DNA from 2 places in the Halomonas sp. N3-2A genome. Region 2 is predicted to be linked to the other one. Evidence: predicted binding sites of a transcription regulator. Region 2 holds the regulator's gene; the other holds the start of a gene.
What was found. The regulator FliA, encoded in region 2, starts transcription of late flagellar genes. The targets are predictions, from matches to a motif close to CTAAAGTTNNNNNNNNNNCNGCCGATA.

Region 1 (4,423 bases), 930 kb from region 2:
GTGCTGGAAGCTGTTTCGCCGTCCACGATATCAAGCTCAGTAAGATTTAGCGTTACGCCTTGAATCGCGCCTTCAATACTGTTTTCCGCACTACTAATCGCAATGCCATTAACTGTAAGCGCAGCATTTTCCCCTGGGCGCTTTGTTGCCGCACCTTCAGCAAAGGGGCCAGGCACTACGGTGCCACCGGCACCAACAAAACTAAAGTTTTCAATAGAGGCGTCTGCACCGGTCGTTTTAGAACTAAGTTCCAGCCGATAGCCGGTGCCATCGTTGATAATCGTGGCGTTAACACCAGCTTCTTTATCAGCGTTAATGGCATCACGAATATCCGCAAGGCTACTGCCTTCTACGATGTTGATCTCGACGCTCTCGCCATCGCCAAAGGTCAGTTGCAGCGCGGTCGCCCCTTGTAGATCTAGGGCGGCGTCCCGCTCTCCCACGCGGTTTGAGGCCAGCGTGCCAGAGGTGGCCAATTGGCTGACCTCTACCCGGTAGCTGCCCGGCAGCGCATCTGCGGCGGCAGTCGCTTTAATGGCATCGCCACGCACATTGGCGGAAAGGCTTTGGTAGAGCTTGGGGTCGTTGATTTTGGCGACCGCATCTTGAAACGAGTTCAGCGACGTTTGAAGTTGACCGAAAGCAGAAATTTTCGCCTGCTGCTGTTTCTTTTGAAGCGTAATTGGCGCGAGCTTGCCCCGCTCAGCCGCTTGAAGCTGATCAAGCAAACCACTGAGATCAAGGTTAGAACCAACGCCAAGAGAGGTTATCGTCGCCATGCGGGGGTATTCCTCAGTGCAAAAGGCTAAACCATAAGACCCAGGCACGCATGCGCACGCCCGTTTATTTAACAGCACTGCTATCGGCAGAAAAGCGTACAACTTTAGCGCCTTTTCGCGCTTTCGCCGCTTTACATACTTTTTTACTAGAAATGGGAATTTTCTAATGAAAACGCCTGCAGGAAGCAGGCGTTAGCGTAGGCGTTCAACAACCACCCAATTACTTTAGCGACTATTTACGCCCAAGCTGAGCGTCGAGGGCATCAAACTGCTGGGTTAGATAGTCGCTGGTTTGGTCCATCTGGGCAAGCATGCTATCCAACTGGCCGAACTGGGTACGGTAGCGGGAGATGGTCCGCTCAATGGTTTGTTCTGTTCGGGTGTAGCGCTCTACAAGGGATTCCACACGATTTTCCGCCCCGGTAATAGCGCCTTTCACAGCCCCGTTCGTACCTAATAACTGGTCTAGGCCCTGGTTTAGCTGGCCTGCCATACCTGAATCGTCGGCGTCACCAGCGAAGAACACCGACAGCGCATTCTGGTTATTGACAATGGCGTTATCCAGCTCGCTTTCATCAATAGAAAGCGTGCCGTCCCGCTGTAGTGAAATACCAATATCACTAAGCATCGAGAACTCACCTTCGATACCGCCACTTAATATGCTGCGCATGCGTGACTCCACCGTGCGCACCGTACTATCGCCGTTCAGCTCGCCTGCCACGCCGGTTTCCGCATTGTAACTGGTCAGCTCGCCGATGGTGCCCTTAAGCTCGTTATAGGCATCGACAAAGCCCGTAATTGCTTCACGAACAGCGCGTGTATTCTGCTCGACTGCCACGGTGCTATCGCCCTCTTCTTGAAGATTAAGCGTCACGCCTTGAATCGCCCCTTCCACCTGATTGGTAGGGCTGGTAATGGCAATGCCATTCACCGTCAACGCAGCATTAGTGCCTGCTTGAAGGGTGTTATCGGTGTCCGCAGCGAAGGGCTCGGTGCCTGAAAAGCTAAAGCCGCTAATAGAGGCATCCGCACCGGTTTCACTGGAACTAAGCGCCAGCCGGTAGTTGGTGCCGTCGTTCACAATGGTGGCGTTAACGCCTGAATCCTCACTAGCGTTAATCGCATCGCGAATATCTTCCAGGCTGCTATTCGCACCGATGGTGACCTCTTTACTGGCCCCATCACCGAATGTGAAGGTTAACGTTTGCTCAGTGGTCGTTAGCGGCGCGTCCAGTTCGGCAACTCCTTCAGAGGCCAGCGTGCCACGGGTAGCGAGTGTATCAACGGTGACGTTATAACTACCGGGCTGCGCTTCGCCGTCTGCCGTGGCAGTAATGGCATCGCCTCCCACATTCGTGGAAAGGCTTTCGTAAAGCGCACTGTCGTTTAACTCAGCGGAGGCAGTTTGAAATTTGGAGAGCGCACTTTGCAGCTGACCATAAGCAGAAATCTTGGTCTGCTGGGTTTCCAGTTGACGCTCTATAGGCTTCAGTTTCCCTCGCTCAGCATCTTGCAGTTGATCCAGCAAGCCGTTGAGGTCGAGCCCTGAGCCAATACCGAGTGATGAAATGGAAGCCATAAGTTACTGCCCTTTTTTTAAATAACGCCCAACACGCTGGCGCTGCTCATACGTAAGAATGTGATTTATATTTAATACTATCGACCATTAAAGCTTAGACTTGAGCCTATTTGGCTTTTTTTACGTACTAAAAAGTAATGAATTGTAAAGAATGACGCTTACATAAAGCTAAAAAGGCATAACACCATCAATTTTAATTAATACTTTTTGCTTTTCCCCTAGCGGCCCACATGTTGAATTATCTAGATGACAGAAATATGTCAGGAAAAGGTCAGCGGTTGCTTTGACACCAATCCACCATAGACCTTGGTCTAATACCCGCATTGCTTTATAATGCACTGCAACAAGCCCATTTTAGGGCTATTTGCAGGAGAACGACTTATGCCTTCCGAGGTGTCACAACCCGCATCCAGCGTAGCGTCTGCCGCTTATCATGTGCAGCGCAGCCTACGCCACTGCCTTTCTACCGTTGCCGAGCTGCTTTACGATAACGGCCATGTGCTCGAAACCATTACCTTGCCGCAGCGTGGCCTTGCCCGACGCGAGCTGGCTCATTTGAAGGGACATTGCCCTAGTTGGAAAACATGCCAACGGGTGCTTGAAGAGAGCGGTGCCGCTGAATTTAATGATTACGACCGCTTCGTACTGACGTCTATGGGACGAGAGCTAATGTTTGATATGTTTGGCCAGGGAGCTGCCGACTGCGCGTAATCGCGCTTGCTTTGCTCTGCACGTTCTAAATACGACGTTTTAAATACAAAGCGCCCGTCGGCCCTTGAAAAAAGGGCTGCGGGCGCTTTTCTATTGGCGCGGTGTGCTTAACGCAGTCCAAGCAGCGATAGAATAAACAGCACAACAACGATTAGACCAATAATATAGATAATGTTACGCATAACGGCACTCCTTGCTTTTGCGTTTAAAGGCTTGCTTCAAAGAGAGCAACACCTTGAAATAACATCTCTAGCCTAGCAGTGATTGGTTATGTTTGCGTAATTTACCCTTGGTGGGCATTGAATCGCTCTCTTAAGAGAAAGTACGACGATTCGTCTCACTCCCCCTTATGCCCTAGGCTCATCAGATAAAGCGCTGCGGCCAGCGCCAGCACTGAAAGCGCGAGGTAGATGGCTTCCAGTGGCGTTGTGAAACGGATATCCACCACGGCGCGGAAAAACTCAATAATCACCGCCAGAATCACCACGCGGGCAATTTTGTCCTTGAGTTGATCCAGTGAGCCTACGTTAAACGGATGCTTGGGATAGCGCACTTCCGCCTGGTCGATCCGGGAAACAAACAGCCGATAGATACCTAGCCCAAAGATCAGCAGCACAATCGCTATTAAATAAACATCAACGGCGATGATGATGTCCGGCACCAGGGTGTCGTGGATATCTTGAGAGCTATCCACCAGGTAGTAGCGCAGTACATCACCCACCACGGTTAAGATATCCAGCGTACCCACAATAAACAGCATCAGTGAGCCCAACAGGCTTGGCACTACCGCCAGCATTACCAGAAAGCGAGAATTCCAAAGCACTGTTTCAATCCGCCGCTCCCAGGGGGATTGTTCACGGGGCGTTTTGGGCGCAGGCGGCAGCGTTGAATGTGGCGATGGTGAGTTCGATGATGATGACTCAGACGGTGCTGGATCAGACATGGTGCGTGCTTGCTCCTTTTAAAAAGCCGTCAGCTTAGGCGGCGCTAGGATGATCGTACGCGAACTTATAGCACGTTGATCAGCACAACCGTAAACGTAACTCCGGTGAGTAGAAAACCCAGCGAGAGCATAATGCCGTCTCTGGCGACTAAACCTAAACCAAACAGGGTAAGCGCCAAACCCGCGCCGTTGGCGCTAAACGGAATAAACTCCATCGGCGGCATGGCTAGCGCGATAAGTAAGCACATCACGGCGGTGACGCGTATCCCGATATAGCCGGTCATCCACGCTAGGCGCACACCTAGTAAGCTATCAACCCACGTGGCGGGCTTTTTCATGTAGTGAATGGCTTTATCGAATTTGTTTCGAGAAATCGAGCGTTTTACTAGCCATTTAGGTAACCAGAAAGTT
Region 2 (4,423 bases):
ATGCGCCGACAGTCAGCATCGAGCACCAGTAATGCACCGAACGACTGTAGTAGCGAGTGATGCTTCGACACAGAGATGGCCTCAAGAAATCTCTTTACCCCTCAGTCTGCTGCCTTAGCAACAGTTCAACGCGCCGGTTGGCGGATCTACCTTCCGGTGTTGCGTTACTTTCCATGGGTTGGGTATCGGCGTAACCGACTGCCCGCATACGTGAAATAGCAACTCCCTGGCGCTCAAGATACTGGACCACCGCAATGGCGCGCCCTACCGAGAGATCCCAATTTGAGGGGAAGCGAGAGGTAGCAATGGGAACATTATCCGTATGCCCTTCTACTGAAATTTGCCCCTCAAAGGATGCTAACACTGCCAGAAGGCTTTCTAACACATCTTGCCCCTGGGGCGTTAGTACGGCATCACCGCTAGGGAAAAGCAAGCTGTCGTCGATGCGCAGCGTAACACCTTCTTCACCTTGAGAGACACTAACCCCGGGGATATTAAGCTCAGTCATTCGCGGCTTGAGCCCGCTTTGCCGAGGATGGATACCGGTTGCTAAGCTGGCCAACGGAAGCGAGGTGATAGCACTTACAGAATGCATTCTATCGCGGTCAAAGGCTTCCCCTCCCCCCGGCGGCGTCAACGCAAGCAGTAAGACAAACAGCGTGATTAACAGCGTTAATACGTCTAAATAGCTCGTTAGCCACCCTTCATCGCCCTCCCCCGGCACAGTGGGCAATTCCAACGCGTGCCGTGAATCACGATCTAGCATGGCGCTACCCTTTTGCCGCAGAACTAACCGTTGGCCGCGGTTTTACAGCGGCATCGCGGATCTCGTCATGATAGTTAGCAACGAAGGAATTGAGCGTTTCTTCAATAAAAGAAGGCAGCCGCCGTTTGGTAATTAACGAAATGCCTTCCAGCACCATGTTCATGGTGATAAGGCGTTCTTCCGTGCGCCGCTCCAGCTTGACGGCAATCGGTTTGAACACCAAGTTGGCGAGCAGAATACCGTAGAACGTTGTCAGCAGAGCCACAGCCATGCGCGGGCCAATAACGTCAAGATCGCCTGCATCCATCACTTCCAGCATATTGACCAAGCCCACCAAAGTACCGATCATGCCAAACGCGGGCGCGTAGGTGGCCATGGTACGAAATATCTGCGCCTCAGCATGCTCCCGTGCTTTTAATCGTGCGATGCGCCAGCGCAGCATATCGAAAATTTCGTCCTCTTTCGTGTTAGCAATCACCAGTTGAATCCCGGTGCGCAAAAAGGGGTTACGAGTGTGCTCTAGCTCCTTCTCAACCGCCCTGACATCGCCTTTAAACCACAAGCGCGCCATGGAAACCAGTTCGTTGATATCATCACGCACATAGGTATTTTCACGCCGAAACACCAATCCCACCAGGCGCACCACGCGTAGCACTTCTTTCAGCGGATAACTAATGAAGGTAGCCGCCAAGGTGCCCGTTACCACAATGGCTAGCCCCGGCAAGTTAATAAAGCTTTCTGGCGACTCTGCAGTAAAAAACAGCACGCTTACCAGCAACAGCATGCTGGCAAAAATACCGATCAGCGTAGATGGGTTCATCAACGGCTCCTCGCCGGTTAGTCGTGATTAATAGTGGCGTTAGGTGGTGTCATATAAGCGAGCGCGAAGCCTGCTAATCGCTTGGCTGTGAAGCTGGGAGACTCGGGATTCGGTCACACCCAGCACCGCCCCGACTTCTTTAAGGTTCAGCTCTTCTTGGTAATACAACGCCATCAGTAGCTTTTCACGCTCAGGTAAGGCGTCAATCGCGTCAATTAACGACTGGCGTTGCTGTTTATCTAACAACTGATCGAAGGGCAGGTTAGTGGCTTCCTCCGTTGCGGACTCGGCCCCTTCGGCCACCAGTTCTTCGAAGGGCAGCAACTGGCCACTGTTCGTATCATTGAGCAATTGCTGATACTCACTAAGCGGCATATCCAGGTCACGCGCGATCTCACCCTCTTCCGGCGGGCGCCCTAACTGCTGTTCAAGGCGACGCACCGCATCATCCACGGCTCTGGCAGAGCGGCGTACACTACGCGGCAACCAGTCACGTGTGCGCAGCTCATCCATCATGGCACCGCGAATACGCTGACTTGCAAACGTGGCGAACGTTGCTCCCTGGGTCGCATCAAAACGCCCTAGCGCTTCTAATAAGCCCACCATGCCAGCTTGAATAAGATCATCCAACTCAATACTTGCGGGTAGTCTTACCTGCAGCGTTAAGGCCTGACGTCTTACCAGTGGCATGTATTGGGTTAACAGCTCGCTCTGTTTAATCCTGCCTTGTGCTGTATACATCCTCGTGCCTCACGGCTGAACTCTGTTCACTGGTAATTCACAATCACTTGCAGTTCCTGCACCCGTACCGGGCGCTGGCCCGGCGTCAACGCAAAACGAAAGTGCAGCGGCCCACTGACCTGTTTTCCGGCTAACGCAGTGGTTGAACCTCGCATAGCAGTTAAAGGAACACACTGCTCAGGGTGGCATAGCCACGCATTAACCGGCGCATTAACCGGCATTTGAAAACGCCAATGAATACGCTCTATCGCAGCATGCTCTACCTGCGCCCCTGCTGGCGGCTGAATGGGCTGGCTGCTGACAGCTCGGTCACTCATCGCGACCAGTACGCTGGGCACCTCACTACTCCAACTGCCCGTCGCGGCATAAGCACTCATGGTGATGACGCTTAGCGCCACCATCAACACCCTTTTGAGCAGCCTGTCAGCTTTGCAGGTATCGACCTTGAAGTCAGCGAGCATCGACATTGTTATTCCTTATCGGGGCGCTTGATAGCCGCTGTTAAAGCACGGCTACATAGCGTCAGGCTAGCTGTCATCGCGCCAGCAGTAAAAGCTCTATATCCAAGTAATAGCTGGCTGCTTCGCGCAGGTTATCGAGTAGACCTCGGCGCGGCAAATCTGGCTCGTGCAGCGCTAACAGCTGCCTAGGGCCACCGTTTTCCTGCATTTGCCGCAACGAGCGGTACATCTGGGCGAAAGCATCGGCATCGCTATTAATCCATAGTGCCCAACGCGGAAAGCGCGCTTTCAGTTGGCTAAGATTAGCGGCATCCGCATTGACGATGTGAATATCCCAATCATCCGGGTCGCCAGCCCAACGTCGCCCCAGCACTGACCATTGGGCTAGGCGCCCTTTTACTCTTGCCACCTGCTGATCGCCACCGTTAGGCATACCGATCACGATAAGCGGCTTCTGCGGCACCGAGGGCGATGCGCTGGTTTGCGCTTGGGCAGCAGTTGGCGGCACCGTTAAAGAATCGGTCATAGCGGTCAGTGGTTCAGCTGCAAGTTCGTCTCCCGTGGGATCACTCTCAACTGACTCTGCTTGGCGCTGCTGGCGCTGTAAATCTGCCCACTTGCGCAGGCCCGCTGCCTGATCCGGGGCGCTCATGCCAGCCCCTCACGGCTAACGCTGCTGAGTTGGCGAATGGCGTCACGGGCCATAAACGCGTGAACAAGCGCATCTAGCATCGCTGTGTCGCGCCGCTTACGCGTGGTGCCCAACAACCTTAACAAATCGGAGCGCAGTGCTATCGCAGCGTCATCATTGGCGATATCTAAGTGTCCCGCTGCAGCAGCGACACCGCTGGCCATCAATAAGCGAACCTCCGAGCTTACTTCGCCATCATCCGCATCTTTCAACTGCTGCCAAGCGCGCTTGGTTAGGCTAGACACCCCTTCGCTTTGCAACTGGATAACTAGAAGCGAACGCACATCCGCACCTAATCGGGCAGGCGTTAACCAGTAGCGACGCGCGATGCGTTTGCCATTTTCTGGATCGCGAACTTCACCAACCCATGCCAACAGCGGAGTACCAGCGGCGTCCTCGACAGCAATATGGGTGTGCCATAGCTGCACCGTTTGACCACGAAAACGTAGATCAGTGTGATGTGTGAGCGGGCTATCTGTGAACAGCTGACGCTGGGCATAACGCTTGCCCTGACAGTATACCCGTTGAGTGGCAGCTACTTGCGTGATCCAGGTCAAGTGTTGGGCTTCTAGCCACGCTAACGTGGCGGGGTCGGGAAACACGGGGAGCAGATGTACGGCGGCCCCCATCGTTTCGCCCTGGTGCAGCAGCCGTGATTGCCAGCCTGCGGGCTGACGGTGCTGTAGGCTGGTTAGCGCTAGCCAACCGCCATCGGCGTCTAATCCAAGATCGGGCATCGACCAGTCACAGCCCCGCTCATTACGGCGGGGAGACCATGCCATGCCCAGTCCCTTATCCGCGCAGGGCTCGCTAGCCAGTAGTGCATCCAAGCGTTTATCTTGCAGCACGCCCGGTAAGGAGGCGATATCCCATACCGACTCTAGCGCTGAAAACCCAACAATCCTTTCACGCAGCCGCGTCAGCACAGAGCTGAGGCGGCGCCC

Region 1: a site for FliA is predicted at 2,437-2,463, ahead of fliD (flagellar filament capping protein FliD). Genes of this name have one in related genera too.

The regions. Positions count from the first base shown of each region.
Region 1 is NZ_CP022286.1:4,634,042-4,638,464, reverse strand. Features, by position in the region: gene fliD (flagellar filament capping protein FliD) at 1-779, opposite strand, end outside; gene fliD (flagellar filament capping protein FliD) at 1,012-2,358, opposite strand; gene CEK60_RS21400 (hypothetical protein) at 2,740-3,069, shown strand; gene CEK60_RS21395 (YqhA family protein) at 3,407-4,012, opposite strand; gene CEK60_RS21390 (exopolysaccharide biosynthesis protein) at 4,078-4,423, opposite strand, start outside.
Region 2 is NZ_CP022286.1:3,702,111-3,706,533, forward strand. Features, by position in the region: gene CEK60_RS17290 (sensor domain-containing diguanylate cyclase) at 1-71, opposite strand, end outside; gene CEK60_RS17295 (OmpA/MotB family protein) at 95-766, opposite strand; gene CEK60_RS17300 (motility protein A) at 771-1,586, opposite strand; gene CEK60_RS17305 (RNA polymerase sigma factor FliA) at 1,626-2,327, opposite strand; gene CEK60_RS17310 (flagellar protein FlhE) at 2,354-2,794, opposite strand; gene CEK60_RS17315 (hypothetical protein) at 2,862-3,440, opposite strand; gene flhF (flagellar biosynthesis protein FlhF) at 3,437-4,423, opposite strand, start outside.